DNA from 3 places in the Streptomyces sp. NA04227 genome. Region 1 is predicted to be linked to each of the others. Evidence: riboswitches for the same ligand, from Rfam matches in the RefSeq annotation. Region 1 holds a riboswitch; each other region holds the start of a gene.
The links. A riboswitch is a leader RNA that binds a small molecule or an ion and turns the genes downstream of it on or off. The one in region 1 is predicted to bind cobalamin.
Positions count from the first base shown of each region.

Region 2: another riboswitch for cobalamin. It lies ahead of HUT18_RS10505 (ABC transporter substrate-binding protein); the one in region 1 lies ahead of HUT18_RS04755 (cobalamin biosynthesis protein).
Region 3: another riboswitch for cobalamin. It lies ahead of cobN (cobaltochelatase subunit CobN); the one in region 1 lies ahead of HUT18_RS04755 (cobalamin biosynthesis protein).

Region 1 covers NZ_CP054918.1:1,159,108-1,169,368, reverse strand. Annotated here, with positions in the region: gene cobC (Rv2231c family pyridoxal phosphate-dependent protein CobC) at 1-1,742, opposite strand, end outside; gene HUT18_RS04775 (cobyrinate a,c-diamide synthase) at 1,739-3,214, opposite strand; gene cobO (cob(I)yrinic acid a,c-diamide adenosyltransferase) at 3,211-3,819, opposite strand; gene HUT18_RS04765 (putative cobaltochelatase) at 3,819-5,993, opposite strand; gene HUT18_RS04760 (cobyric acid synthase) at 6,106-7,659, opposite strand; gene HUT18_RS04755 (cobalamin biosynthesis protein) at 7,656-8,600, opposite strand; cobalamin riboswitch at 8,784-8,940, opposite strand; gene HUT18_RS04750 (hypothetical protein) at 9,189-9,410, opposite strand; gene HUT18_RS04745 (inorganic phosphate transporter) at 9,421-10,261, opposite strand, start outside.
Region 2 covers NZ_CP054918.1:2,493,845-2,504,105, reverse strand. Annotated here, with positions in the region: gene HUT18_RS10545 (immune inhibitor A domain-containing protein) at 1-2,401, shown strand, start outside; partial or broken gene HUT18_RS10540 (hypothetical protein) at 2,658-2,984, shown strand; gene HUT18_RS10535 (isochorismatase family protein) at 3,104-3,688, opposite strand; gene HUT18_RS10530 (nicotinate phosphoribosyltransferase) at 4,009-5,337, opposite strand; gene clpS (ATP-dependent Clp protease adapter ClpS) at 5,519-5,836, shown strand; gene HUT18_RS10520 (DUF2017 domain-containing protein) at 5,855-6,502, shown strand; gene HUT18_RS10515 (amino acid permease) at 7,013-8,479, shown strand; gene HUT18_RS10510 (Mov34/MPN/PAD-1 family protein) at 8,564-8,986, shown strand; cobalamin riboswitch at 9,025-9,144, shown strand; gene HUT18_RS10505 (ABC transporter substrate-binding protein) at 9,180-10,166, shown strand.
Region 3 covers NZ_CP054918.1:5,743,461-5,753,721, reverse strand. Annotated here, with positions in the region: gene HUT18_RS24540 (precorrin-2 C(20)-methyltransferase) at 1-1,384, opposite strand, end outside; gene HUT18_RS24535 (precorrin-8X methylmutase) at 1,381-2,022, opposite strand; partial or broken gene HUT18_RS24530 (cobalamin biosynthesis protein CobG) at 2,308-3,636, opposite strand; cobalamin riboswitch at 3,983-4,111, shown strand; gene cobN (cobaltochelatase subunit CobN) at 4,144-7,791, shown strand; gene HUT18_RS24520 (DUF397 domain-containing protein) at 7,956-8,159, opposite strand; gene HUT18_RS24515 (DUF397 domain-containing protein) at 8,182-8,385, opposite strand; gene HUT18_RS24510 (helix-turn-helix transcriptional regulator) at 8,382-9,254, opposite strand; gene HUT18_RS24505 (ATP-binding protein) at 9,438-9,896, shown strand; gene HUT18_RS24500 (NUDIX domain-containing protein) at 9,923-10,261, shown strand, end outside.

The DNA.
Region 1 (10,261 bases):
CGCGGGACCCGGACGAGGAGGAACGGGCCTTCGGCGGGGCCCGCCACGGTCAGGCCGTGCGGGGCGAAGCGGCGCAGACCGGCGAGCAGGGCGGCGCGGTCGTGGGCGATCTGCTCGGCGGCCGTGGCCGCTTCGTCGAGAGCCCTCGGTGTCATGCACGCCTCGGCGGCGGCGAGGGCGGGGGAGGAGACCGGCCAGAGGGGCTGGGCGTGGGCGAGGCGGTCGATCGTGTCGGGTGCGGCGAGTACGTAGCCGATGCGCAGGCCCGCGAGACCCCAGGTCTTGGTGAGACTGCGCAGGACGATCAGGCCGGGTACGTCGGTACGCGAGGCCAGCGACTCCCGCTCCCCGGGGACCGCGTCCATGAACGCCTCGTCGACCACCAAGTACCGTCCGGGGCGCGCGAGTTGGGCGATCGGCTCGGCGGGATGCAAGACCGAGGTCGGGTTGGTCGGGTTGCCGATGACGACCAGGTCGGCGTCGTCCGGGACTGACTCAGGGTCCAGCCGGAAGTCGTCGGCCGCCGGCAGGACCACCCGGCCGACCCGGTGTCCCGCGTCCCGCAGCGCCGCCTCGGGCTCCGTGAACTGCGGGTGTACGACGACGGGTTGGGCCACCGGGAGCGCCCGGGCGAGCAGGACGAAAGCCTCGGCGGCACCGGCGGTCAGCAGTACGTGCTCCACCGGCAGCCCGTGCCGCGCGGCGACCGCGGCTCGCGCGGCGCGTCCGTCCGGGTATGCGGCGAGCCCGCCGAGCGAACCGGCGATCCGCTCGGCGAGCCAGGCCGGGGGAGTGCCGGTCCGCACATTCACCGCGAGGTCGGTCAACTCCGCGCCGTCGTCGCGCACTTCGGCGTCGCCGTGGTGGCGTAGGTCATGTCCGTGTCCGCGAGCGGGGGCGGGGGCGGGGGCTTCGGTCCGCTCTTCTCGGGGGTGCGTGTGGCGGTCCGAGGCCCGGTCGGGGGACAGGTCGTCGGGGCGTACGGGAGGGGAGAGGTGCATCGCCGTGCTGGTCCTGGTGTGCTGAGGAGTGCGGGTGCTCGCGCCTGTTCCGGGGGGCGGGGTTACGGGACAGGCGTCTGTGAACTCAGTGGTGGGAAGGGCGTCCGGGGGTGGAGGCGCGGCGAAGTCGCCGCCGGGCCAGGGAACTTGGGGGGCGGTGGTACGTGCCACCGCGCAGGTCGCCCGGGCCGGGTGTGCCGCCGACTTCCGTTTGGGGACGAGGAGTTCACCGCCACCACAGAGGGCGGCGGCCTCGGCGACCGAAGGCGTGCCGACCGCCGACAGCGCGGCGTCGGAGGCGTGGGGGACACGAACGGCCGCCAACCGCGCGGCCGAGTACGCGAGCAACGGCACCCCGAGCCGGGCGGCGACCGCCACGAGCGCGGGCTCCGTCGCCTTGGTGTCGAGAGTGGCCAGTGCCGCCACCCGGAGCCTGGGCGGCCCTGCGAGGTACTGGTCCGCAGTGGCCAGCGCGCCACTTACGAGAGCGGACACTTCGGCTTCGGCGGCACCCGTCGAGGCACCGACACCTACGACAAGGACCAACTCGTCGGCGGCGGTGGGGTCACCGGCGCAGTCCCCGGCGCCGCGCGCCCGGACAGCTCGCGTCCCGACGGCACGTACCCCGACATCGCCTGCCCCGTCCCCGGCACCGTCCGCACTCTCCCCGTCCCCGGCACCGTCCGCACCCTGCCCGTTCCCGGCACCGTCCGCCCCCTGCCTGGCCCCGCCCCGGCTCATCGGCCCGCGCACCGCTCGGTGAACCGGCGCGCGGCTTCCGGGCGCGCTGCCCAGTGCGTATGCAGATAACTGGCGTGCACGCCGCGTTGGACGAAACCCTCCACCCGGCGCTCGGGAGTGGTGAACCCCCAAGCCGGTGCGGCGCCCGCGCCGGGTTCGATGACCGTGCGGTGGAACTCGTGGCCGCGGGCCCGGGTTCCGGCCGCGTCGAGCGGGCTGTCGCCGAGTGCCACCGCCTCGCGGTAGCCGAGGGTGAGCCGCTCGGACATGCGCGCCTTCGCGTCCAGTACGCCGCACATGGGGCGCCCGTCCAGGGAGTGCGAGAGATACAGCAGTCCGGCGCACTCGGCGGCGATGGGCGCCCCGGCACGCGCCAGTGCGGCGACCGCCGCGCGCAGCGGCTCGTTGGCGGACAACTCGGGCCCGTACACCTCGGGGAAGCCGCCGCCGATGACCAGGCCCGCCGTGCCCTCGGGCAGCCGCTCGTCGCGCAGCGGGTCGAAGGGGACGACCTCGGCGCCCGCCGCCGCGAGGAGTTCGGTGTGCTCCGCGTACGAGAACGTGAACGCGGCACCGCCCGCCACCGCGATCCTCGGCCTGCCCGAGCCCGAGCCCGAGCCCGAGCCCGAGCCCGAGCCGGAGCCGGAGCCGGAGCCGGAGCCGGAGCCGGAGTCCGAGCCCGCTTGCGCGCCTGCGCTCACGCCGGCCCCGGCGCCCACTCCAGCGCCCGCACCCCGCACCGCCTCCACCGGATCCCACGCCCCGTCATCGAGCGGCGGCGCACTACGAGCCAGCGCGAGCAACGCGTCCAGATCGCACCCCTCCCCGATCCGGGCCGCCATCGCGCGGACGGCCCCGAGCGCGTCCTGATGGCGTTCCGCCACCGGGACCAGGCCGAGGTGCCGGGAGGGCGTGGCGACCTGGGGCGCACGGCGCAGGACGCCGAGGACCGGTACGCCGGAGCCGTCCAGGCCCTCCCGCAGCAGCGTCTCGTGCCGGTCGGAGGCGACCTTGTTGAGGATCACCCCGGCCAGCCGTACGCCGGGGTCCCAGGAGGCGAAGCCGTGCACCAGCGCGCCCACCGAGCGCGACTGCGAGGAGGCGTCGACGACGAGGACGACCGGTGCCTTGAGCAGCTTGGCGACCTGCGCCGTGGAACTCAGTTCACCGGCGCCGGCCGCACCGTCGAACAGGCCCATCACGCCCTCGACCAGGGCGAGTTGGCAGCCCCGCGATCCGTGCCCGAACAGTGGCGCGACCAGGCCGGTCCCGCACATGTACGCGTCCAGGTTGCGGCCGGGGCGGCCGGTGGCCAGGGCGTGGTAGCCGGGGTCGATGTAGTCGGGGCCCACCTTGTGCGGGGAGACGGCCAGTCCGCGTTCGGTGAACGCCGCCATCAGGCCGGTGGCGACGGTGGTCTTGCCGCTGCCGGAGGCCGGTGCGGCGATGACGAGCCGGGGTACCGAAGTCACCACTCGATGCCTCGCTGGCCCTTCTGGCCCGCGTCCATCGGATGCTTGACCTTGGACATGTCGGTCACCAGGTCGGCGAAGTCGAGCAGTTCCTGCGGGGCGTTGCGGCCGGTGATGACCACGTGCTGGTTGCCGGGCCGGTCGCGCAGCACCGAGACGACCTCGGCTGGATCGATCCAGCCCCAGTGCAGCGGATAGGCGAACTCGTCCAGTACGTAGAGCTTGTACTTCTCCGCCGCCAGGTCCCGCTTGACCTGCTCCCAGCCCTCGCGGGCCTTGTCCTCGTTGGTCATCTCACCGGCGGCGGGCTCGCGCTGGATCCAGGACCAGCCCTCGCCCATCTTGTGCCAGTCGACACTGCCGCCCTCGTCACAGGCGCCGAGCACGCGCAGCGCGTTCTCCTCGCCGACCTTCCACTTCGCCGACTTGACGAACTGGAACACCCCGATCGGCCAGCCCTGGTTCCAGGCGCGCAGCGCGAGCCCGAAGGCGGCCGTCGACTTGCCCTTGCCGATGCCGGTGTGCACCAGGACCAGCGGGCGGTTGCGGCGCTGGCGGGTGGTGAGACCGTCGTCGGGGACGACGGTGGGCTGTCCTTGCGGCATTACGCGGCCCTCCCGGAGGTGATGGTGTGACGGGTTTCCCGGGCGGTCCGCGCGGGACCGGCCTCCCGGGTGTCCCGGACGATCCCGGCGAGCGCGTCGGCGCGCAGGCCGTCCAGGGTGGTGACGGTGGCGCCGAGGTCCTCGGCGAGCCGCCCGGCGAGCCCGAGCCGTACCGGGCCGCTCTCGCAGTCGACGACGACGCAGGCGGTGCGCTCGGCGGCGAACAGCCGTGCGGCGCGGGCGGCTTGGGCCAGCGGTCCGTCCGGTGCGGTGGCCCGGTGGCCCGCGGCGGTGGCCCTGCCGTCGGTGACGATCACGAGCAGCGGCCGGCGCGCGGGGTCCCGCAGGCGCTCGGTGCGCAGGACGTCGTGGGCGCGCAGCAGACCGGCGGCCAGCGGGGTGCGGCCGCCGGTCGGCAGCGACTGAAGGCGCGCGGCTGCGGTGTCCACGGAGGACGTCGGCGGCAGGGCGACTTCGGCCGAGGCGCCGCGGAAGGTCACCAGGCCCACCTTGTCGCGCCGTTGGTAGGCGTCCAGGAGCAGCGACAGAACGGCGCCCTTGACCGCGGTCATCCGCTGCCGCGCGGCCATCGAACCGGAGGCGTCCACCACGAAGAGGACCAAGTTGCCCTCGCGGCCCTCCCGTTCGGCCTGCCGCAGATCCTCACGGCGCACCACCAGACCCGGGCCGCTGCGCCCGCGCGCCCGCTGGTGCGGCGCCGCCGCCCGTACCGTCGCGGACAGGTGCAGCTTGGTCAGGGTGCCGTTGGGGCGCCGTGCGCCGGTGGTACGGCCCAGTTCGGTGCGCGCCCGCGACCGTCGCCCGGCCGCGCCCTCGCCGAGCCCCGGCACGCTGAGCGTCCTGGTACGGAACGGCTCGCCCGCCCGTACCGCCTGCTGTTCCTCGGCGCCGACGCCCGAGGGCTGCGGGCCCTGCGGCGGGACGGCCGGCGCCTCGGCCTCGGTGGAGTCGGTCGCTTCCGGTGCGTCGGTGGGCGGCGGGCCGTCCCGGGGCCCGTCCTGCTGGGGCGGGAGGCCGCCGCCGGGGCCGTCCGGTCCCGGACCGTCCGGATCGTCCTCCGGGTCGGTGCCCTGCTCCGGTTCGCCGGGTTCCTCGCCCTCGCCGGGCTGTTCGGCGCCCTGTGACGGCTCCGGCTCCTCGGGCCGGTTCTCCTCCAGGATCTCGTCCAGCCGGTCCTCGTCCAGGCCGGGCGCGTCGAAGGGGTTGCGGCGGCGCCGGTGCGGAAGCGCGAGAAGCGCGGCCTGGCGTACGTCCTCGGTGAGCACGTCCTCGCGTCCGGCCCAGGCGGCGAGCGCGGTCGCGGTACGCGCCATCACGATGTCCGCGCGCATCCCGTCCACCTCGAACGCCGCACAGGTGGCGGCGATCTGGCGCAGCGCGCCGTCGCCGAGCCGTACCGAGGGCAGCAGCGCGCGGGCCGCGGCAACGCGCTCCCGCAGCGCCTGCTCCTCGGGCGTCCAGCGGGCGGCGAAGGTCTCCGGGTCCTCGTCGTAGGCGAGCCTGCGCCGGACCACCTCGACCCGCTGCTCGGGCTCGCGGGAGGCGGCCACCTCCACGGTGAGCCCGAACCGGTCCAGCAACTGGGGCCGCAGCTCGCCCTCTTCGGGGTTCATGGTGCCGACGAGCAGAAAGCGCGCCGCATGCCGTACGGACACGCCCTCGCGTTCCACGTACGAGGCACCCATCGCCGCCGCGTCGAGCAGCAGGTCCACCAGGTGGTCGTGCAGGAGGTTGACCTCGTCCACGTAGAGGATGCCGCGGTGCGCGTCGGCGAGCAGTCCGGGCTCGAAGGCCTTCACGCCCTCGGCCAGGGCCCGTTCGATGTCCAGGGCGCCCACCAGCCGGTCCTCCGAGGCGCCGACCGGCAGTTCGACCATCCGCGCGGGGCGCGCGACACCGCCGCCGCTCTCGTGCGGCCCGTCGGGGCAGCGCGCGTCCGGCGTCGCCGGGTCGCAGGAGAAACGGCACCCGGCCACGGTCGTCACCTGTGGCATCAGTGCCGAAAGGGCCCGTACCGCGGTGGACTTGGCGGTGCCCTTCTCGCCGCGTACCAGCACGCCGCCGACCGCCGGGGACACGGCGTTCAGCAGCAGCGCGAGCCGCAGGTCGTCCTGGCCCACCAGTGCGGTGAACGGATAGGGGGTGCTGCTCACTGCTCGCCCTCCAGATGGCCTTCGGGGATACGGGGTTGGGCTGGGGATGTGCCAGGGATCGTCCGCGGACGGCGTGCGGGGCCCGGGGTGCGGGCCCGCTCCTCGCCGGTGGTCATGGCGCCCCCGGTGGCACGAAGGGCAGGCCGGGCGGTGGGCCGGACTCGATCAGGCGCCACAGGGCGTCGGTGTCGGCGTGCTCCTCGATCAAGTCGCCGAGCCGGTCGAGCTGTTGCTCGCGCAGCGCGGCGAACGAGGTGTCCGGCGCGGGCACGAAGCGGCGGCCCGCGGCGGCGGCGACCACCCGCAGGAAGGCGCGCCTGAAGCCGTCGGTCTCCAGCGAGCCGTGCCAGTGCGTGCCCCAGACGGCGCCCGAGCGACAGCCGTCCAGGAAGGGCTCGCCGCCGTTCACCTCGGCGACGCCGTGGTGGATCTCGTAGCCCTCGACCGGCTGGCCCAGCGCCTTGCCGCTCGGCCGGGCCAGGGTCTTCTCGCGCGCGAACCGCACCCGCACCGGCAGCAGTCCGAGTCCCTCGACGGAGCCCGCCCGGGACTCCACCTCGTCCTCGATGTGCTCGCCGAGCAACTGGAAGCCGCCGCAGATGCCGAGCACCGGACGGTCCTCGGCCGCGCGGCGCGCCAGCGCGTCGGCGAGCCCGCGCTCGCGCAGCCAGCGCAGCGCGCCCACGGTGCCGCGGGTGCCGGGCACGATGACCAGATCGGCGTCGGCGAGGTCCGCGGGACGGTCCACGAACCGCACCACGACGCCCGGTTCGGCGGCCAGCGCGTCCACATCGGTGAAGTTCGACATCAGCGGTACGGCGCAGACGGCGACCCGCAGCACGTCCTCGCCGTACGGCTCGGCCACCGAGGACTCGCGCACCGCCCCGCGCATCGAGACGTTGAGGCCGTCCTCCTCGTCGATGCCCAGCCCGTGCTGGAAGGGCAGTACGCCGTAGGTGGCGCGGCCGGTGAGCCCGCGCAGCATGTCCAGGCCCGGCGTGAGCAGCGAGACGTCGCCGCGGAACTTGTTGACCAGGTACCCGGCGAGCAGGGCCTGGTCCTCGGGCGCGAGCAGCGCCGTCGTACCGAAGAAGGAGGCGAACACCCCGCCCCGGTCGATGTCGCCGACCACCAGGACCGGCAGCCGGGCGGCGCGTGCGATGCCCATGTTGACGATGTCGGTACGGCGCAGGTTGATCTCCGCGGGGCTGCCCGCGCCCTCGCAGATCACCGCGTCGTGCGTGGCCCGCAGCTCTTCCAGGCAGCCCACGACGGTCTCCAGGAGCGCCTCGCGTCCGCCGCCGTGCAGGCCCGAGCCGAGCCGTGCGTCCTCGGTGCCGAAGAAGCCGCGCGCGCTCAGCTCGCCGACCGGCCTGCCCATCAGGACGACCTGGCTGGTGCGGTCGCCGCCCGGCTTGAGCAGGACCGGATTCATCAGCGCGCTCGGCTCGATACGGCAGGCCTGGGCCTGCATCGCCTGCGCCCGGCCGATCTCCGCACCCTCCCTGGTCACAAAGGAGTTGAGCGACATGTTCTGGCCCTTGAACGGCGCCACCTTCACCCCGCGGCGCACCAGCCAGCGGCAGATGCCCGCCGTCACCACACTCTTGCCGGCGTCCGAGGTCGTCCCCGCGACCAGCAGTCCGCCGCGTCCGGCCGTCGTCATCGCACACCCTTCCGGCGGCGCAGCAGTCCGGCCACCGCGCACACTCCGAACGCCAGCGCCGTCACACGGCGCGAGAGCCGTACCGCCCGCGCGATGTCGGCCGGTCGTACGTCCCGGCCCTCGCCGTTGAGTACCGGCCGGTGCTCGACCCGGCCCGCGTAGGACAGCGTGCCGCCGAGACGGACGCCGAGCGCGCCCGCGAACGAGGCTTCCACGGGGCCCGCGTTGGGGCTCGGATGCCGCTGGGCGTCCTCGCGCCAGGCCCGCAGTGCCGCGCGCGGATCGTCTCCGGCGCACACGGCGAGTACGGCGGTGAGCCGCGCACCGGGCGCTCCGGCGAGGTCGTCGAGGCGGGCGGAGGCCCAGCCGAACCGCAGGTGCCGGGGGGACTTGTGACCGACCATCGCGTCCAGCGTGTTCACCGCGCGGAAGCCGAGCAGTCCGGGGACCCCGGCCAGGGCGCCCCAGACCAGGGCGCCCACCACCGCGTCCGAGGTGTTCTCGGCCACCGATTCCACGACGGCGCGGGCCAGGCCCGCCTCGTCGAGTGCCTGTGGATCGCGCCCGCACAGATGGGGCAGCCGGGCGCGGGCGGCGCTCACGTCGCCCGACTCCAGGGCGTCGCCGATCGCCTGCGCCTCACGGGCCAGCGAGGTGCCGCCGACCACGGCCCAGGTGGCGGTGGCCGTCAACGCCACGGCGCCCACGGGGAAGTTGCGCACCGCGCGCGCGGCGAGCGCTCCGGCGCCCACGGCGCCCGAGACGCACAGGGCGGTGTAGAGCGCGCCCCAGCCCCGGTGATCGCGCCACAACCCGCGTTCCACGGCGGTCGCCGCACGCCCGAACACGGCGACCGGATGGCCTCGGCGAGGATCGCCGAACATCAGGTCGCCGAGGAGTCCGGCGGCGGCGCCGCAAGCGAAGTCTCGCTCGGCACCCATGAGTTCAGACCGCCGATCCGCCCGCGGAACGGTGCGTGGGGGTGCTGCCGGGAGCGCGGGGCACCGAGCGGCGCGTGTGCGCGGGCGCTCGGTCCTCGGCATGGCAGGGTTCGACAGGCGGGCAGCCCGGCATCGTCACATGTCCTCACTCAGGGTCCGCGCCCTGGTTCGACGGGACGACGGGGAGAGTCTCCTGGCTCCCGGATCCGCGGTGTCCCCGGCCTTCCAACCCCCTGCGGGGGGGCGTGACTTCCGGTGTGGGGACCGCTCCCCGGTGACAGTGGCGGGACCGCGCCGGATTCGCACCGGCTTCCTCTCTTCCGCCGTACATTTCGGCTCCGGCAGTCCACCACGCGCCGCCACACCCGTCAACTGGCCGCTGACCTGGGCGGGGAGAGTGTGCCGATCCCCACAGTCCGCCTCCGCGCGCCGTGCCGAGGGGCGTGCGCGTCGCCCTGCGGGGCGCGTTGAAGTGGGGGCATTGCACACGGATACGCCGGTGCGCCGCGGGACCCGTTCGAGGTTCCGCGGCGCACCGGCGTACCGGTCGTTCGACGGTCCGCCCACGCGGGCGTACCGGCGGGCGGGTCAGGCGACGATGAGCTGGATTCCGTAGCCGACGGCCCCCACGCAGAGCGCGAAGCAGACACAGGCTCCGGTGGTGGCGAGCGCGGCGGACTCGCTCTGCGCCACGGCGGCTTCGCGCCGGGCCAGCGAGACGATGCCGAGGGTGAACACGCCGACCAGGGCGACGGTCACCACCAGGCTGACTCCGAAGACGGAACCGAGAGCGGCCCAGTCGATGTCCATACGGGGCTCCTCAGGCGCGGGCGGGCTCGGCCTGCGCCGGGCTCGTGGAGTTGGCGGTACCGGCGGTACCGGTGGGCGGCGGCGCGACGGCGGCGACCGCGGTGGTCACGACTCCGGCGGGCTCCTCGGCGCCGTCGACGTCGTTGACGTTGTGGTGGTCGACCGGGCGGCGGCGGGACAGCAGCCAGATGGCGGCGGAGCCCGCGACCAGGAGGACGCCGGTCAGCACGGTGCCCCAGTCGCCCTGCTCGGTCAGCAGCTGTGCACCGGCGGCGACGAGACCTGCGGCCGGGAGGGTCAGACCCCAGGCGATGAACATCCGGGTCGCGGTCGACCAGCGGACCACGCCGCCCTTGCGGCCCAGGCCCGCGCCCATCACGGCGCCGGAGCAGGACTGCGTGGTGGACAGCGAGAAGCCCAGGTGCGAGGAGGCGAGGATGACCGTCGCGGCGCTGGTCTGGGCGGCGAAGCCCTGCGGCGGAGCGAGGTCGGTCAGGCCCTTGCCCATGGTGCGGATGATGCGCCAGCCGCCGAGGTAGGTGCCGAGCGCGATGGCGATACCCGCGGAGGTGATCACCCAGACCGGCGGGTTGGAGCCGGGGGACAGCACGCCGCCGGTGACGAGCGCGAGCGTGATGATGCCCATCGTCTTCTGCGCGTCGTTGGTGCCGTGGGCGAGCGAGACGAGTCCGGCCGAGGCGATCTGCCCGGCGCGGTAGCCCTTCGCGGTCGCCTTCTCGTCGGTCCTGGAGCCGAGCCGGTAGGTGAGCCGGGTCGCGAGCGCCGCGGCGATTCCGGCGACCAGCGGGGCGGCCACGGCGGGCAGCAGCACCTTGGTGACCACCGTCGAG
Region 2 (10,261 bases), 1.3 Mb from region 1:
CACCGCGGTGGCCGTCGCACTGGCGGCGGCCACCGCAGGTCTCGCGGTCGCCAACTCGGCACAGGCGGGCGAGACCGAGGACCGGCCGCAGTCGGTCGAGCGGCACGACCCGGCTCCGGGCGCCGAACTGGACAAGCACGGGCACGAGGTGCCCGAGCACAACCTGGCGGGCCCGTTCACCAAGAAGGCCGACGCCCAGCGCAAGGCGGCCCTGGAGCAGGTCCTGTCGGGCGAAGCCAAGGTGGAGAAGCGCGGCGCCTCCAACGTGGTGAAGCTCGACAACAAGAAGTACGTCGAACTCGGCCGCGAGAAGACGGACAAGATCTTCACCATCCTGGTCGAGTTCGGCGACAAGGTGGACAAGGAGTCGACCTTCGACCCGGACGGCGACGGCCCCAAGCCGCCGGTGACCAAGTACGGCGGCGACCCGGGCCCGGCGCGCAACCAGATCGCCGAGCCGGACCGCAAGGACGACAACAGCACCGCCTGGAAGAAGGACTTCAACCGGGAGCACTTCCAGGACCTCTACTTCGGTGAGGGCAAGGACTCCGACGGCAAGAAGAAGGAGTCCCTGAAGACCTACTACGAGCGGACCTCCTCCGGTCGTTACTCGGTCGAGGGCGAGGTCTCCGACTGGGTCAAGGTGCCGTGGAACGAGGGCCGCTACGGCTCCAACTACTGCGGTGACCACAACTGCCCCAACGTCTGGGACACGGTCAAGGACGGCGTGACCGCCTGGGTCGCCGACCAGAAGGAACAGGGCAAGACCGACGCCGAGATCAAGCAGACCCTGGCCAAGTACGACGCCTGGGACCGCTACGACTTCGACAGCGACGGCAACTTCAACGAGTCCGACGGCTACATCGACCACTTCCAGATCGTGCACGCCGGTGAGGACGAGTCCGCGGGTGGCGGCGCTCAGGGCGAGCACGCGCTGTGGGCGCACCGCTGGTACGCCTACGGCGACGAGGCCGGTCACACCGGTCCCGCCAACAACAAGGCGGGCGGCACCCAGATCGGCGACACCGGTATCTGGGTCGGCGACTACACGATGCAGCCGGAGAACGGCGGCCTCGGCGTCTTCGCCCACGAGTACGGTCACGACCTCGGTCTGCCGGACCACTACGACACCACCGGTGGCGGCGACAACTCGGTGGGCTTCTGGTCGCTGATGTCGGCCGGTTCGTGGCTGGGCACCGGCAAGGAGTCGATCGGCGACCTGCCGGGCGACATGACCTCCTGGGACAAGCTCCAGCTCGGCTGGCTGAAGTACACCAAGGGCAAGGCGGCCACCAAGTCGACGCACAAGCTGGGTGTTTCGGAGTACAACACGAAGAACCCGCAGGCGCTGCTCGTCGAACTGCCCAAGAAGAAGGTCACCACCACGGTGGTCAAGCCCACCGAGGGCAGCAAGCAGTGGTGGAGCAACCAGGGTGACAACCTCAAGAACACCCTGAGCCGCAGCGTCGACCTCACCGGCAAGCAGAAGGCCGAGCTGACGCTCAACGGCTGGTGGGACATCGAGAAGGGCTACGACTACCTCTACACCGAGGTGTCCACCGACGGCGGCAAGCAGTTCACGCCGCTCAACGGCACCGCGGACGGCAAGGAGATAACGAAGGACGGCGCCGACCGTCCGGCCCTGACCGACGTCTCCAAGACGTACAAGAAGCTCGTCTTCCCGCTGGACGAGTACGCCGGCAAGAAGATCGACCTCCGCTTCCGCTACAACACCGACGGCGGCGCCGGCGGCAAGGGCTTCGCGGCGGACGAGATCGTCGTGAACGCCGACGGCAAGGCGCTGTTCAGCGACAACGCCGAGGGCGACGACAACGGCTGGACCGTCAACGGCTTCTCGCGCATCGGTGAGTCCTTCACCAAGGACTACGAGCAGTACTACATCGCCGAGAACCGTCAGTACGTCTCGTACGACAAGACCCTCAAGGTCGGCCCGTACAACTTCGGCTGGCGCGAGTCCCGTCCCAACTGGGTGGAGCACTACCCGTACCAGAACGGCCTGCTCGTCTGGCTGTGGGACAGCTCGCAGAAGGACAACAACACCAGCGTCCACCCGGGCACCGGTCTGATCCTTCCCGTCGACGCCCACCCGAAGGCGCTCAAGTGGAAGGACGGCAAGGTCATGGTCAACAAGATCCAGACCTTCGACTCGACCTTCACCACGGCGCGGACGGACGCGTTCACCCTGCACAGCAAGGACGTTGCGGTGAAGCTCCCGGCGCTGAAGGGCAACTCGGTCTTCAACGACCGCACCGGGACCTACTGGTTCAAGGACAACCCGACCGGCAGCGTGAAGGTGCCCGACACCAACACGCAGATCAAGATCGCCGGCTGGGGCAAGGACGGCTCGACCGTGACGGTCAAGGTCGCTCCGGCGAAGTAGTAGCCCCGCGGTAACCCCCGTAGTAACCCCGTGACCCGGGCCTCACCCAGCGTGCGGCCCGGGTCACTCATTGCTGAGAAAACCGGCCCGGATGGCCGGAAATGACAGACTCTTCCGGTGATCTTTCCCGCCCGAACAGCGTTTGCGCAGGTCACCGCATGATCGGCCGCCGCCCCTTGGAGGGCGGCGGCCGGTCGTGCTTAGCTGCGTCCGACAGGTTTCCCACCGATGGATGTCTCACGGGGGTGTGACAGGCATGGCCGCAGGCGGTTTCTGCAAGCTGCCCGACGGGCGGGTGGTCGTGGCGCTGACCCTGCCGGATCCGGCAGGCCGCTCCACCCCCGCGGGCAAGGTGACCGGCGGCGCGACAGGCACCGTACGGGTACTGGTGCACGCCGTGAACCGGGCCCGGGCGCTGACCCGGCTGCGCAACCTCGGGCTGCGCGCGGTCTACCTGCGCGGCAACGCCCAGCCGCCGACCGGCGACGAGATCACCGCGGTGCTGCACCACCCCGACGGCCTGATATGGCGAGCCTCGGCGGGCGGCGACGCGGAGCTGTGGCACCCGATCCGGGCCCTGCTGCCCGCGCCGAGGCTGTGGCCCGCGGCCGAGGCCGCGACCGGCCTCAGGCCCCCCGTGGAGGGCCTGCTCCCGGCCGCGCCGCACGAGTGGGTACCCGGCGCGCTGCCCACGCCCTGGACTCAGACCACCGGCTTCCCGGACAGCTCCACGCCCGCCTCGCGCATGTCCTGAAGCGCCCGCTCGGTGCTGTCCTCGGCGACCCCGGCGGTCAGATCCAGCAGCACATGGGTACGGAAGCCCGCACGGGCCGCGTCCAGCGCGGTGGCCCGTACGCAGTGATCGGTGGCGATGCCCACCACGTCGACCTCGGTGATCTCCCGCTCGCGCAGCCAGTCGGCCAGCGCGGTGCCGTTCTCGTCGGCGCCCTCGAAACCGCTGTAGGCGGCCTGGTAGGCGCCCTTGTCGAAGACCGCGTCGATGCCGCCGGAGGCGACGGCGGGCGCGAAGTTCGGGTGGAAGCCGACGCCCTCGGTCCCGGCCACGCAGTGCGCGGGCCAGCTGTCGCGGAAGTCGGGCCGGTCGGAGAAGTGCGCGCCCGGCGCGATGTGGTTGTCCCGGGTGGCGACGACGTGCCGGTAGCCCGCGGGGGCCTGGGCGACCAGTTCGGTGATCGCCGCCGCGACATCGGCGCCGCCCGCCACCGCGAGCGAGCCTCCCTCGCAGAAATCGTTCTGCACATCTACGACGATCAGGGCGCGGCGCATGGTCGGTGTCCTTCGGCAGTCACGGAATTGTGGGGTGGGCGGCGTCGGCGGGGGCCGGTGGGGCCGAGCCTAGAAGCCGCGGCGGCGCGGCGGGAGTCGGTGCCCGTCCGCCGGACGCGGGAGATGTCCGTTGAAGCTGCATTCCCGCTCCCCGGTCATTCATGCCCCGCCCGGCGACCTCCGCCCGCCCGTCCCGCACCCCCGCCGCAGCCGTCCCACCGGCCACGGCTCTCGCGGCGGGGCCGCCCGTACGCACGCGTCCGGGCGCGCTCCCACGTACCGCGTAGGCAGGCATCGCGTACGCACGCATCGGGCCGCCCTCACACGTAGACGGTCGGGAGGACCGGCTCGCCGCGCGAGAGCTGGGTCGCCGAGAGCGGCAGTCCGGCGCGTGCGGCGCGGTGGCGGTCGCGGGCCGCGTCGAGCGGTTCGCGGGCGATCACCTCGCCGCCCTTGACCAACGGGACGAGCAGCTGGCGGCCCGCGAGGTCGGCGGGCACCTCGCCGGTGCCGATCACCTCGGCCTCGGCCACGCCCTCGGCGTCCAGGCGCCGGGCGGCCCACTTGCGGCCGCCGATGGAGGTCTTGCCGCCCAGCGACTTCTTCGCGACCGGCACGAGCTCGGCCGCGGGGTCGGCCGAGCCGGCGCGCGCCACGAGCTTGTAGACCATCGAGCAGGTCGGGTGCCCGGAGCCGGTGACCAGCTGGGTGCCCACGCCGTACGCGTCCACCGGCGCCGCGGCCAGCGAGGCGATCGCGTACTCGTCGAGGTCCGAGGTGACCGTGATCTTCGTGTTCCGCGCGCCCAGTTCGTCGAGCTGCTGACGCACCCGGTGCGCCACGAGCAGCAGGTCGCCGGAGTCGATACGGACGGCGCCGAGGTCGGTGCCCGCGATCTCCACGGCGGTACGGACCGCCTCGGCCACGTCGTAGGTGTCGACCAGGAGCGTGGTGCCCCGGCCGAGCGAGTCGACCTGGGCGCGGAAGGCGTCGCGTTCGCTGTCGTGCAGCAGGGTGAAGGCGTGCGCGGAGGTACCGACGGTGGGGATGTCGTAGCGGAACCCGGCGGCCAGGTCCGAGGTGCTGGCGAAACCGCCGACGTAGGCGGCGCGCGAGGAGGCGACCGCGGCCAGCTCGTGGGTGCGGCGGGCGCCCATCTCGATCAGCGGGCGCCCGCCCGCGGCCGAGGACATCCGGGAGGCCGCGGCGGCGATCGCCGAGTCGTGGTTGAGGATCGACAGGATCACCGTCTCCAGGAGCACGCACTCGGCGAAGGAGCCCTCCACCCGCAGCAGCGGGGAGCCGGGGAAGTAGACCTCGCCCTCCGGGTAGCCCCAGATGTCGCCGCTGAAGCGGTAACCGGCGAGCCAGTCCAGGGTGTCGGCGTCCACCACGGCGCGCTCGCGCAGGAAGCCGAGGAGGTCCTCGTCGAAGCGGAAGTTCTCCACGGCGTCCAGGACCCGTCCGGTGCCCGCGACCACTCCGTAGCGACGGCCCTCGGGTAGCCGCCGGGTGAACGTCTCGAAGACCGAGCGCCGGTGTGCGGTGCCGGACTTGAGGGCGGCCTGCAGCATGGTGAGTTCGTACTGGTCGGTGAAGAGCGCGGTCGAGGGGACCTCGACCGGCAGCCCCAGATCCACAGGGTGCACTTTCTGCCTCTCCTCGCGGGAACGCACGGGGCGCCCCCGGTCGCGGCCGGGGAACGGCTCGCGCGGAGCGGCCCCGGTTTCACGGTACGGAGTGGATGCTACCCCCATCTCGTCAGTTTGACGATTTCTCGGTCGGCGCACAGCCGGGCCGTTTGTGCGCCGGGGCACCTCAGGTGGCAGCATGGTCGATGTGACCGCTCCCGCACCGATGGAAACCGAACGTACCGAGGAGGCGGAGGAGACCTTCGCCGTTCCCGAACCCGACCTGCCCTGGGTCACGATCGTGCACAACGACCCGGTCAACCTCATGAGCTATGTGACCTACGTGTTCCAGGCCTACTTCGGCTACTCCAAGGACAAGGCCACCAAGCTCATGCTGGACGTGCACCACAAGGGGCGCGCGGTCGTCTCCAGCGGGAGCCGCGAGGAGATGGAGCGCGACGTGCAGGCGCTGCACGGATACGGTTTGTGGGCCACCCTCCAGCAGGACAGAAAGTAGACGGAGTCACTCGCCTCCATGTCAGGACACTTCGAATCGCTCCCCGACGGCGGGGCAGCCGTCGCGCTGGACGAGGTCGAGATCTCGATCATCCGCTCGCTGTCCGTCCAGCTCCTCGAACTCATCGGGCCCGGACCCGGCGAGGGCGAGGCCGCCGACCCGCTCGACGAACTCTTCGCCGAGGGCCCCAGCGAGCCGCCCGCCGACCCCGTACTCAAACGCCTCTTCCCCGACGCCTACAGCGGCCCCGAGGGCTCGGCCGACGAGACGGGCCCGGCCGTCACCGCCGCCGACGAGGAGGAGCGCCGCGGTCGCTCCGCCGAGTTCCGCCGCTTCACCGAGAACGATCTGCGCGCGCGCAAACGCGAGGACGCCCTCGCGGTGATCCGGAGCCTGGACTCGCTCAGCCTGTCCCGCGAGGGCGCCGAACCCGGTGACGCCGACCGCGAGGTCCCGCTGGAGCTCCTGCCCGAGCAGTCCCAGCAGTGGCTCCGTACGCTCAACGACCTGCGCCTCGCCATCGGCTCCCGGCTCGACATCGTCGACGAGGAGGACGCCGACCTCCTGTACCGGCTGCCCGACACCGACCCGCGCAAGCCGATGGTGCTGGCCTACCTCTGGCTCGGCGACCTCCAGGAGACCTTGGTCGGCACGCTGCTGCCCTGACGGTCGGCCGGGGGACTCCTGGGGACTCCCGGGGCTCTCGCTGCCGGGCACCGGTTTGGCCGGAAGTCCCCGGTTCGTCGCGCGCCGCAGGGGAAGGCGCCTCGCGTGCCACCGGACCGCCGATCGCGTCCGGGCCGCCCGCCTCCGGGCGGCCCATGTCCGGACTGTCCGTGTCCGGGGTGTCCGTCCCGTCCATCGTGTCCGGAATGTGTTCGCTCAGCGGACGCTCAAGTCCGGATAACGATCGTGTCACTCATGCGCATACTTTGCGGCGATCGGGCGCGCCTGTCCCTTTCGTACTGTGACGCGCGCCACATGCGGCTCTTCAAGCGCCCGCAACACTCGTGATACATCTTCACGACCGCCGACGGGACGCCACCCCTGTTCCGCCGCCGGCACTCCGACCGGCCGACCGCCGGTGGCACTCCATCAGTATCCGGGGGGATCGGGATCCGATTCCGTGGCCTTGACTCGGCGCGGATCGGGCAATGGAGAAAGGCGCTCGAAACGATGACCTCAGCGCGGGTCGACAAACAGCACGACGGCACGGCAGCCGCCGGAGCACCCCACGCCCCGGACGGCGAGGGCTACCAGCGCGGGCTCGGAGCCCGGCAGATCCAGATGATCGCGATCGGCGGTGCCATCGGCACCGGCCTGTTCCTCGGCGCGGGCAAGGCCATCTCGAAGGCCGGCCCCAGCCTGATCCTCGCGTACGCCATCGCGGGCCTGGTGATCTTCTTCATCATGCGCGCCCTGGGCGAACTCCTCATGTACCGCCCGGTGTCCGGCTCCTTCGCGGACTACGCGCGTGAATTCGTCGGCCCCTTCGCGGGCTATGTCACCGGCTGGACGTACTGGCTCTTCTGGGTCGTCACCGGTATCACCGAGGTCACCGCGGCGGCCGAGTACATGACGTACTGGTTCGACATCCCGCAATGGGTCTCGGCACTGATCTTCACCCTCATCCTCTACGGCGCCAACCTCATCTCCGTGAAGCTCTTCGGTGAGCTGGAGTTCTGGTTCTCGATGGTCAAGGTCACCGCGATCATCGGCATGATCCTCATCTGCGCCGGCATCCTCACCATCGGCTTCTCCGACGCCGGGGACAGCGCGAGCATGAGCCTGCTGTGGTCCGAGGGCGGGTTCTTCCCCAAGGGCCTCGGCGGCACCCTGATGACCCTGCAGATCGTGATGTTCGCCTTCCTCGCCGTCGAACTGGTCGGCGTCACCGCGGGCGAGTCCAAGGACCCGAAGAAGACCCTGCCCAAGGCGATCAACACCGTGCCGTGGCGCATCGCCGTCTTCTACCTCGGCGCCCTGATCATGATCCTCTCGGTCGTGCCGTGGACCCACTTCCAGCCGGGCGTCTCACCGTTCGTGGCCGCCTTCGACAAGATGGGCCTCGCCGCGGGCGCGGGCATCGTGAACTTCGTGGTCCTCACGGCCGCGCTCTCCTCCTGCAACTCCGGTATGTACTCCACCGGCCGGATGCTGCGCGGCCTCGCGCTCAACGGCCAGGGCCCGAAGCTGTTCACGCGCCTGACCAAGGCCGGCACCCCGCTGATCGGCACCACCTTCTCGGCGGCCCTGATGATGGTCGGCGTCTGGATCAACTACCAGTGGCCCGGCAAGGCCTTCGACTACGTCGTCTCCTTCGCCACCATCTCCGGTATGTGGGCCTGGATCATGATCCTGATCTGCCAGCTCCGCTACCGCGCCAAGGCCGACCGCGGCGAACTGCCCGCCTCCGAGTTCCGGGCGCCGGGCGCCCCGTGGACCAGCTGGTTCGCGCTGGCCTTCATCGCGATGGTCATCGTGATGATGGGCATCGACAAGGACTCGCGCATCTCGCTGTACTGCGCGCCGATCTGGGGCGCGATCATGCTCCTGTCGTACCTGGTCCTGCGCTCCCGCAACCCGCAGGGCACCGCCTTCCAGCGGACCGCCCAGAAGGCCGAGGCCGGCTCCCGCGACTGAGGTTCCGCCTCACCCGTTCCAGCATGTGGGCCACCCCGTATCGACCATCGATACGGGGTGGCCCACCCGCATATTCTGGGCGGCATGCTGACCCTCACCCAGGCCCTGTACGACCAGATCGTGGAACACGCCCGCAAGGACCACCCCGACGAGGCCTGCGGCGTCGTCGCCGGACCGGAGGGCACCGGCCGCCCCGAGCGCTTCGTACCCATGCTCAACGCCGCCCGCTCGCCCACCTTCTACGAGTTCGACTCCGGCGACCTGCTCAAGCTCTACCGCGAGATGGACGACCGGGACGAAGAGCCCGTGATCATCTACCACTCGCACACCTCGACCGAGGCCTACCCCTCCCGTACCGACATCTCGTACGCGAACGAGCCCGGCGCCCACTACGTCCTGGTCTCCACCGCCGACACCGACGGCCTCGGCGACTTCCAGTTCCGCTCCTTCCGGATCGTCGAGGGCGAGATCACCGAGGAAGAGGTGAAGGTCGTCACCGCGTACTGAAGAGGGGAGCGCCGGGGGCACGCCGAGGGGTGGCGGGCATACTGAGCAGCGACCCAGGGCGGCAGGCCCAGGAAGCCGGTGCGAGTCCGGCACGGTCCCGCCACTGTGACCCCGCCCCGCGGGGAAGCCAGGAACTGACCTGCCGCCTTCTTCCACTTACGCAGGGGACGCGGATCCCCTGGAGGAGGCCCCCATGGCCCGGCGCCCGCGCGCCCTCGCGCTCACCGCTGCCCTTCTGCTCCCCGCCGCACTCGGCGGCTGCTCCGACTCCGGCTCCGGGGACGGCGACGACCGGGCCCGGCAGCCCGGCTTCCCGTACACCGTCACCAACTGCGGCGTACGCACCACCTTCGAGGCGCCCCCCGAGCGGGCCGTCACCATGAACCAGCACGTCACCGAGATCATGCTGGCCCTCGGCCTGGAGAAGTCGATGGCGGGCACCGCCTACCTCGACGACAAGATCGCGCCCGCCTACCGCGCCGCGTACAAGAAGGTCCCGGTACTCGCCAAGGAGTACCCCGGCAAGGAGCAACTCCTCGCCGCCGACCCCGACTTCGTCTACGGCGGCTACGCCAGCGCCTTCGCCGCCAAGGACGGCCGGGCCCGCGACGACCTGCAGAAGTCCGGCATCGACACCCGCCTCAACACCGAGAACTGCACCAACGGCGCGGCCGGACTGGACGACCTGTACCGCGAAGTCGACGAGGTCGCCCGCACCTTCGGCGTCCCGGACCGGGCCAAGCGCTGGACCGAGCGGGCCCGCGCCACCGTCGCCGCCGCCGCGAAACACACCAAGGACACCCGCCCCGTCTCCGTCTTCGTCTACGACAGCGGCGACAAGACCGCCTTCACCGCGGGCGGCAAGGGCATCGGCAACGAGATCATCACCCGCGCCGGGGGCCGCAACGTCTTCGCCGACCTCGACAAGTCCTTCGGCGACGCCTCCTGGGAACAGGTCGTGGAACGGCGCCCCGAGACGATCGTCATCTACGACTACGGCTCGGTGAGCGTCGAACAGAAGAAGAAGCGCCTCCTGAACGACCCCGCCCTCAAGGACGTCCCGGCGATCAAGAACAAGCGCTTCGCCGTCATGCCCCTGTCGGACACCGTCCTCGGCGTCCGCGCCCCCGACGCCATCGCCCGCCTCGCCGCACAGCTCCACCCGGCGAACGGGCGATGAGCGTGGCGTCCGACGGGGGGCGCGGTACGGGGGATGCGGTGACGGGTCTTGCGGGCGGTACATGGGACCAAGCGTCCGGCCGGGAGCACCACACG
Region 3 (10,261 bases), 4.6 Mb from region 1:
CGGGGGTGTCGGGGGCACGGTGTTCGAGCAGGAGTTCCTTGGCCTTGCCGACCTGCCAAGTGCGGCTGCGCGAGCCGGGGTTGTAGAGCGCCAGGACCAGGTCCGCGGCTGCGGCGGCGGCCAGGCGTTCCGCGATCACCTCCCACGGCTTGAGCCGGTCCGAGAGGGAGAGCGTGGCGTAGTCGTGTCCGAGCGGGGCGCCCGCGCGGGCGGCCACCGCGTTGGCGGCGGTCACGCCGGGCAGGACCCGGACGGGGACGTCGGCGTAGGCGTCCTGGGCGGCGACTTCGAGTACCGCCGTGGCCATCGCGAACACCCCGGGGTCGCCGCCGGAGATCACCGCGACGCGGTGGCCGCGCCGTGCCAGGTCGAGCGCGAACTCGGCCCGTTCCGACTCGACCTTGTTGTCCGAGCCGTGCCGACGCTGGCCGGGCCGTTGCGGCACCCGGTCCAGGTAGGTGGTGTAGCCGACCAGGTCGTCGGCGGCGGCCAGCGCGCCGCGGGTCTCCGGGGTCAGCCACAGTGGTCCGGCCGGACCGGTGCCCACCACCACGACCTCACCGCGCACGCGGGGCGTACGCGCCGGCGCCTGCCCCGGGAGTACGGCGACCTTGCTGGGCAGCACCGCCACGGAGAAGTACGGGACCGAGTCCGGGTCGATGTCCGTGAGCGCACCGGTGCGTTCGCCGTCCATGGTGGCGCGCTCGACATAGCGCGCGTCCTCCAGACGGCCCGTGCGCTCCAGGGCACGGCGCACCGTGGGGAACGTGCGCCCCAGCTTCATCACCACCGCCGAATCGGTCGACGCCAGGCGCGCCGTCAACTCCTCCTCCGGCAGCGTGCCGGGGATCACGGTGAGCACCTCCTCGGCCTCGACCAGCGGCTCGCCCAGTCGTGCCGCTGCGGCGCTGATCGAGGTCACTCCCGGAATCACCTCGGTCGGGTAACGGTGTGCCAGGCGCTTGTGCATGTGCTGGTAGGAGCCGTAGAAGAGCGGGTCGCCCTCGGCGAGGACGGCGACCGTACGGCCCGCGTCGAGATGTTCGGCGAGCCGGGCCGAGGCCTCCTCGTAGAAGTCGTCGAGCGCGCCCCGGTAGCCGCCGGGGTGGTCGGTGGTCTCCACCGTGATCGGGTACATCAGGCGCTCTTCGATGTGGTCGGGCCGGATGTACCGGTCCGCGATCCGGCGCGCGATGGAACGCCCGTGCCGCGCGGAGTGGTACGCCACCACATCCGCCTCGCCGATGACTTCCACGGCGCGCACGGTGATCAGCGAGGGGTCGCCGGGCCCGAGACCCACACCGTAGAGACGTCCCGTACCCGTACCCGGACCCGCACCCGTCCCGGTGCCGGTCCGGGATTCCCGCTCCGCCGACGCGCTCATTCGGTCTCACTCGCAATCGCGTTGAGGGCCGCCGCCGCCATCGCGCTGCCGCCGCGACGGCCGCGTACCACCAGGTACTCCAGGCCCAGCCGGGAAGCGGCGAGGGCGTCCTTGGACTCGGCCGCGCCGATGAAGCCGACCGGGACGCCGATCACGGCCGCCGGGCGGGGCGCGCCCTCGGCGATCATCTCCAGGAGCCGGAACAGCGCGGTGGGCGCGTTGCCGACCGCGACCACCGAGCCTTCGAGGCGGTCACGCCACAGCTCCAGCGCGGCGGCGCTGCGCGTGGTGCCCAACTCGGCGGCGAGGGCCGGTACTTCGGGGGCGGACAGGGTGCACAGGACCTCGTTGTCCGCGGGCAGGCGCTTGCGGGTCACGCCGGAGGCGACCATCTGTGCGTCGCACAGGATGGGCGCGCCCGCGCGCAGCGCCTCACGGGCGCGGGCCACCACCTGCGGGGAGAAGCCGAGATCGGCCACGAGGTCGGTCATGCCGCAGGCGTGGATCATCCGTACGGCGACCTGGCTCACATCGGCAGGCAGTGCGGCGAGGTCGGCCTCGGCCCGGATGGTGGCAAAGGACTGGCGGTAGATCTCCGCGCCGTCCTTCTCGTAGTCGAACACTGTGCTCTCGCTCATTCGCTCATCCCGATGCCCCGTACGGGGCGTGATCCCTGCTCCACCGCCATGACGGGCGGCGGCCACTGCTTTCCGTAGGTCGTCGTCTCGTACGTCGACATCTAGTACGCCGTTGTCACGTGCGCCGTCGTCTCGTGGACGGTCCTCCGGTTTCGTGCCGTTCGCGGTCCCACCGACCGCCCCGGGAGCCTCGTACGCCGGAGCCCCGAACCGCGCGGGCGTGCTCGCTGACGCCTGCTGCGAACTCCCCTGTGTCTCCAGGGCAGTTGAGGCTCCGGCACGCCGTACGGTCACCGTGTACCGGCCGTCGCCCTCCGCGAGTACGTCGACCCAGTCGCCCTGTGGGTGGCCGCAGCGGCGTTCGCAGCCGGACCAGTACACCGGCAGGCCCGGGCCGGGGGCGGGCAGGGCCTCGGCGCGTACGTCGGCGCGGGACTTCGCGCAGCCCGGGCGGCCGGTGCAGGCGCCGACCGGCAGCCAGGGGGAGGCGGCCGAGGTGACCAGTCCCGCGCGGTCCAGGGCGTCGAGGCGTTCCTCGGCGGCGGCGCGGCTGGTGAAGCCGGGTAGCAGCAGGCCGCGCCACGGGGTGAGCCGGATCTCGTCGGCCGGGGCGGGCAGCAGCGCACGCCACTGCGCGACGTCGAGGCGGCCGAGCTTCGCCGTGACCACCACGGTCCGGGTGCCGTCGGGGGCGCGGAGAAGGCCGGGGGAGGGGCGCGGGTCGTGGCCGGGTCGGACTTCCAGATCCGGATGTCGAGCAGCCTGCGCCGGAGCGCCCGAGGCCCGATCCATCCTCCCCGAAAGGCGCCCCGCAGCATTCTCCGCACTCTCCGTGCTATCCGTACCTTCCGTGCTCCCCACGCTCTCCGTAATGCCCGATTCGCCAAGGAATCTAGTGAGTTGGCGGTCGAGTTCCCGGTCGGCCTCGGGGCCCTCCGGCAAGTCCCGTACCCGCCAAGCGCCGTTGCCCGCCTTCTCGGCGGTGGTGAGGAAGGCGCGGGCGGCGGCGAGGGCGGCGCGTGGTGCGTGTGCCGCGGCGATCCGGCGCACCGAGCGGCCGAGACGTACGACCGCCTCGCCCGCCGGAGCTGCGAGCAAGGTCACATCGCCGCCGAGGGTCGCGACATCGCCCCGGCCGTCGTCCAGGGCGAACAGGAAGCGGCCCGAGAGGGCGGTCGTCCACTGCTCGGCGCACAGCAGGCCGTCCAGCTCACGGGCCCACAACTGGACGTGGGCGAAGCCGGTTTGGTCGAGTCCGGCGGCCGGTGAGGCCACGATGTTGCGTACGCGTTCGTGCCGCTCGGAGGGGAGCAGGTCCGCCTCGTGCAGCAGTGCGGCGAGTTCGCCGCCGCAGGTCTCGCCGAGGCCGCGCAGTTCGACGTTGCCGCGCGAGGTGATGCTCAGCCGCCCGTCGGCGAGCCGCTCCGCCGCGTCGGCGAGGGTCTCGGCCTGACGGGACGTCAACAGGCCCCCGGGCAGCCGGAGTCGGGCCAGAAAGCCGTCGTCGGCGCGGTGCAGTCGAAGTGCGCCGGGGCAGGCGTCGCCCCGTTCGCGGGAGGGAGCCCGGCCCGCGACCTCGGAGGGAGTCGAGTGGGGCGGCATGGCGGCGAGCATACCCACGGCCTGCGGCCCCGCCACCGGCGCGAACAGTGATCTGCGCCCCGTTCCCGCCACCGGCTGTCACTGTCTCCGGCACCGTCACGGCCGCCGCGCCCGCGCCGCGCACGCACCCCATCCCGTGCCCGCGCACGCACCCCATCCCCTGCCCGCGCACGCCCCCGCCCCCATGCCCGCGCACGCACCGGCGCCAACGGCGCACGACCCCGGCGGACCCGCCCGTTCCACAAGCCTGCGCGCAAGCCCGCCCGAAAGCCCCTCCGCAAGCACCTCCGTCAGCACCAAAGGTGACGAACGCCCCGCCGACAAGCACCCCCTCCTGCACTTACTATTCCTGCGGCGGGCCAACTGGTCCGTCGACGGCCAGGCCCCGTCCTGTGAGGAAGCCGGTGCGAATCCGGCACGGTCCCGCCACTGTGAGCCCGGTCCCCGGGTGAGTCAGGAACTCTCAGCCGTCCGACAACTGCCCGGGGCGTGGACACCCCGAGGAAGGCCAACGCCCCCATGCCGCACGCGCCCGAGGCTCAGCCCCGCGAGATCCTGCTCCTGTCGACCTCCGACACCGATCTGCTCAGTGCCCGCGCGGCGAACGGCCCGGTGGCCTACCGCTTCGCCAACCCTTCCCGGCTCGCCCTCGACGAACTGCCCGCGCTCCTGGACGGCGCGGACCTCGTCGTCGTACGCCTCCTCGGAGGCATCCGCGCCTGGCAGGAAGGCCTCGACCTGCTGCTCGCCGACGGCCGCCCGGTGATCGTCCTCACCGGTGAACAGGCCCCCGACGCCCAGCTGATGGCCGCCTCCACGGTGCCGGTCGGCATCGCCGCCGAGGCGCACGCCTACCTCGCGCACGGCGGCCCGGCCAACCTGGAGCAGCTCGCCCGCTTCCTCTCCGACACCGTGCTGCTCACCGGCCACGGCTTCGACGCGCCCGCGCCCGCGCCCACCTGGGGGCCGCTGGAGCGCACGGCCCGCATCACCGCCCCCACCGACCACGACGTGCCCACCGTCGCGGTGCTCTACTACCGCGCCCACCACATGAGCGGCAACACCGCCTTCGTGGAGGCGCTGTGCGCCGCCGTCGAGGACGCGGGCGCCCGGGCGCTGCCGCTGTACGTGGCCTCGCTGCGCGCCCCCGAGGCCGAGCTGATCGAGGCCCTCGGCGCGGCCGACGCCATCGTCACCACCGTCCTCGCCGCGGGCGGCACCAAGCCGGCGGCCGCCTCCGCGGGCGGCGACGACGAGTCCTGGGACGCGGGCGCGCTCACCGCCCTGGACGTCCCGATCCTCCAGGCCCTGTGCCTGACCGGCTCGCGCGGCGACTGGGAGGAGAACGACGAGGGCGTCTCGCCGCTGGACGCGGCCAGCCAGATCGCGGTGCCCGAGTTCGACGGCCGCCTGATCACCGTCCCGTTCTCCTTCAAGGAGATCGACGAGGACGGCCTCCCGGCGTACGTACCCGACGCCGAGCGCGCGGCCCGCGTCGCCGGAATCGCCGTACGCCACGCGCGACTTCGGTACGTCCCCGCCGCCGAGAAGCGTCTCGCCCTGGTGCTCTCGGCGTACCCGACCAAGCACTCCCGTATCGGCAACGCGGTCGGTCTGGACACCCCCGCCAGTGCCGTGGCCCTGCTGCGCCGCCTGCGCGCCGAGGGCTACGACTTCGGTCCCGAGGAGGAGATCCCCGGCCTGGTCTCCGGCGACGGCGACGAGCTGATCCGCGCGCTCATCGAGGCGGGCGGCCACGACCAGGACTGGCTCACCGAGGAGCAGCTGGCCCGTAACCCCGTCCGGATCCCGGCGGCCGACTACAAGCGCTGGTACGCGACGCTGCCCGAGGAACTGCGTACCGCGGTCGAGCAGCACTGGGGCCCGCCGCCCGGCGAGATGTTCGTCGACCGCAGCCGCAACCCGGAGGGCGACATCGTGCTCGCCGCGCTGCGCCGCGGCAATCTGCTGATCGTCATCCAGCCCCCGCGCGGCTTCGGCGAGAACCCGATCGCGATCTACCACGACCCCGATCTGCCGCCCAGCCACCACTACTTGGCCGCCTACCGCTGGATGGCCAGCGACCCCGAGGCGGGCGGCTTCGGCGCGCACGCGATGATCCACCTCGGCAAGCACGGCAACCTGGAGTGGCTGCCCGGCAAGAACGCGGGCCTGTCCTCGGCCTGCGCCCCCGACGCCGCACTCGGCGACCTGCCCCTGATCTACCCGTTCCTGGTCAACGACCCGGGCGAGGGCACCCAGGCCAAGCGCCGCGTGCACGCCACCCTCATCGACCACCTGGTCCCGCCGATGGCCCGCGCCGACTCCTACGGAGACATCGCACGCCTGGAGCAACTCCTCGACGAGTACGCCCAGATCAGCTCGATGGACCCGGCCAAGCTGCCCGCCATCCGCGCCCAGATCTGGACCCTCATCCAGGCCGCGAAGCTCGACCACGACCTGGGCCTCGCGGACCGTCCCGACGACGACGGCTTCGACGACTTCCTGCTGCACGTCGACGGCTGGCTGTGCGAGGTCAAGGACGCCCAGATCCGCGACGGACTCCACGTCCTCGGCGCCCCGCCCGCGGGCGCCGACCGCGTCAACCTGGTCCTCGCCGTACTGCGCGCCCGCCAGATCTGGGGCGGCACCACCGCCCTGCCCGGACTGCGCGAGGCGCTCGGCCTGGACGAATCCGCCGCCACCCGCACCACCGCCGACGAGGCCGAGGCCAAGGCGCGCGCCCTGGTCCAGGCCATGGACGACGCCGACTGGGACCCCGCCGCCGTCACGCGGGTCTCCTCCGGACAGGGCGAACAGGTCGCCGCCATTCTGGAGTTCGCCGCTCGCGAGGTCGTCCCGCGCCTGGCCGCGACCACCGACGAACTCGACCACGCAGTCCACGCGCTCGGCGGCGGCTTCGTCCCCGCGGGCCCCTCGGGCTCCCCGCTGCGCGGCCTGGTCAACGTCCTGCCGACCGGCCGCAACTTCTACTCCGTCGACCCCAAGGCCGTCCCCTCCCGCCTCGCCTGGGAGACCGGCCAGGCCCTCGCCGACTCCCTCCTGGAGCGCTACCGCACCGACAACGGTGAATGGCCCACCTCGGTCGGCCTGTCCCTGTGGGGCACCAGCGCGATGCGTACGGCGGGCGACGACGTCGCCGAGGCCCTTGCCCTGCTCGGCATCCGCCCCGTCTGGGACGACGCCTCGCGCCGCGTCACCGGCCTGGAGCCCATCCCCGCCGAGGAGTTGGGCCGCCCGCGCATCGACGTCACCCTGCGCATCTCCGGCTTCTTCCGCGACGCCTTCCCGCACACCATCGGCCTCCTCGACGACGCGGTACGCCTTGCCGCCTCGCTCGACGAGCCCGCCGAGGCCAACTTCGTCCGCGCCCACGCCCAGGCCGAACTCGCCGACCACGGCGACGAACGCCGCGCCACCACCCGCATCTTCGGCTCCCGCCCCGGCACCTACGGCGCGGGCCTGCTCCAGCTCATCGACTCCCGCGACTGGCGCACCGACGCCGACCTCGCCGAGGTCTACACGGTCTGGGGCGGCTACGCCTACGGCCGCGGACTCGACGGCCGCCCCGCCCGCGAGGAGATGGAGACCGCGTACAAGCGCATCGCGGTGGCCGCCAAGAACACCGACACCCGCGAACACGACATCGCCGACTCGGACGACTACTTCCAGTACCACGGCGGCATGGTCGCCACCGTCCGCGCCCTGCGCGGCACTGCCCCCGAGGCCTACATCGGCGACTCCACCCGCCCCGAGACCATCCGCACCCGCACCCTGGTCGAGGAGACCAGCCGCGTCTTCCGCGCCCGCGTCGTCAACCCCAAGTGGATCGAGGCCATGCGCCGCCACGGCTACAAGGGCGCCTTCGAACTCGCCGCCACCGTGGACTACTTGTTCGGCTACGACGCCACCACGGGCGTGGTCGCCGACTGGATGTACGACAAGCTGACGGAGACCTACGTCCTCGACCCGGTCAACCGCGCCTTCCTCCAGGAGGCCAACCCGTGGGCGCTGCACGGGATCGCGGAACGCTTGCTGGAGGCGGAGTCGCGGGGGATGTGGGAGAAGCCGGATCCGGCGGTACTCGAGGAGCTGCGGGGCGTACTCCTTGAGACGGAAGGGGAGTTGGAGGGGGACGGGGAGTAGGCGGCACCGAGACCACGAGGGCGGGTGGCGTGCCGTTGTGGGTGCGCCGTCTGCCGTCGCCTGGCGGATTCGGGGCGCCGCGCGATTCCTCGTGCGCCGATCTTTCGCCTTGGCTCGCTGATCCTGGCCCCGGCACCGTTCTTGCTGCGTAATCGCGTGGCCGCTCAGGCCAGGTGCGTGAGGAACGCTTTCCACGCCTCGTGAGTGAAGGTAATCACGGGACCGCTGGGGTTTTTGGTGTCACGGACAGGGACGTGGCGGGGGAGGTTGCAGGCGATCTCCACGCACTCGTTGTTGCCGCCGCTGTAGCTGCTGACATGCCACTGCGCCCCTGAGAGGCGAGACTTGGTCCGGCGTCCGATGCTCACGTTGTGCCCCCTCCGGGCCTGATCAGCCGAGGTGCGCGAGGAACGTCACCCAGGCATCGTGAGTGACGGTGATGACCGGGCCTTGAGGATGCTTGGTGTCGCGGACGGGCACCTGATGGCCGAGATTCGTGGCCACTTCCACGCAGTCGCCCTGCCCACCGCTGTAGCTGCTGGTGCGCCAGGCGGCCGAGTTGAGGTCAGGGGCAGGGCTACTGCTGTGGGTCACGATCTGTGCTCCTTGGCGATGCGGCGGATCATCCTGAGCGATTCCGTGGGCGGCAGCGCGGTGGTGCGAGCGTCGTCGAAGAGCGCGCGGTAGAGGTTGACTTCGGGTTCCTGCTCCACCCACATGTTGCCGGTCGGCGTCTCCGCGAGTACGAGGTCCAAAGCCGAAACCCGCGGAAAGCTCAGCAGCAAGTACGGCCCGAACATACCGGAGTGGGCGCCGCGCGAGAACGGCAGGACCTGGACAGTGATGTTCGGTTGTTCCGCCATCGTCGCCACGTGTTCCAACTGATCGTGCATCAACTGGGGTCCACCGACCTGTTGGTGCAGTGCCCCTTCGGCGAGGACGACCCAGAGGTCCAGTGGCGAATCTCCCGTAAGCCTCGCCTGCCGAGCCAGCCGCACTTGCACGAACTGCTCAATTTCTTCCGGGGTTTGCCAGGCCCGGGAGGCGACTGTGATCGCGCGGCTGTATGCGGCCGTCTGCAACAGGCCTGGGATGAGCTGAACTTGATACCCCCGGATGCCGTCGCAGATGGCCTCCATCTCGATCTGATCCCGGTAGGTCTCGCCCAGCACAGACCCGTACTGATGCCACCAACCGTCCCGCCTGCGGCGGTTGGCCTTGCGAGCCAGGGCGGTGAGGCGTTCGCGGGTCTCCGGATCGCTGACGTTGTAGGCGGCCAGCAGCGCGTTCAAGTCCGGCGTACGCACCGGGACATGACCGTTCTCTATGCGACTGATCTTGCCCTTGGTGCAGTCCAGAATCTCGGCGGCGTCCGCAGTCGACATCTGTGCGGCGTCGCGGAACTTGCGTAGCTCATCGCCGAGTTGGCGACCGAGCACCGTGGACGGTTTCACGTTCGGCATGAGCTCTCCCTATCACCGGTCCCCGGTCCGTGTACGTCGAACTCCCGAATGGATGAATGAAGAGTCAGAGCATCCATTCAACGTTGCGCAAGTATGTGGTCACGCTGCACTCTGGTTGCACTGCGTAGCCGAACCTGCACCGTACGGCTGCGATTTGAACCACGCATGCTCTGGAGGCCGCCCATGACAGGCGACGCAACCACGCGAGAGATCGACTTCAAACTTCCCCGGCGCCGCAGCAGCGTCCCCCGAGCCCGAGCCCTTTTACTGGCCGTCCTGGACGGCTGGAAGCTGGACCAAGAAGCCATCGAGACAGCCGAGTTGGTGCTCTCCGAGCTGGTGACCAACGGCATTCGGGCCCGGGCGCCCCGCGATCGTCTGGTGGGCGTACGGATCGCCCACGAGACCGAAGCAGAAGTTGTCCGTATCGAGGTGAGCGACGTAGGCGAGGGAAGGCCCGCGTTGCGCGAACCCGAGGACGACGATGCGTGTGGCCGCGGCCTGCTGCTGGTCGATGCCCTTGCGCAGCGTTGGGGTGTGGACGAACGCCCCGGCGGCATCGGCAAGACGGTGTGGGCCGAGTTGAAGGCGTTGAAAGGTCAGGTGCCGCTTCCGCGTTCGGCGGACGGGCGGTCTTTCTGACGACATGGCTCCGTACCCTGCTCACCATGAGTAGCGCCGCACAGCACCCCCGGTCAACGCCCCTTCACTCCGTCTCAGTGGCCGGAGCCGTAGTGCGCGACGACGGCCGGCTGCTGGCTATCCGGCGTGCGGACAACGGGAGTTGGGAGCTGCCCGGCGGAGTGCTCGAACTCGATGAGTGGCCCGAGGACGGGGTGCGGAGGGAAGTCAGGGAGGAGACAGGCCTCGACGTCGAGGTGGGTGAGCTCACCGGCGTCTACAAGAATGTCCCGCGCGGCATCCTGGCCCTGGTGTTCCGGTGCAAGCGGGTCGGCGGGGCGGAGCGCACCTCCAGTGAGTCGACCGCAGTCGAATGGCTCACCCCG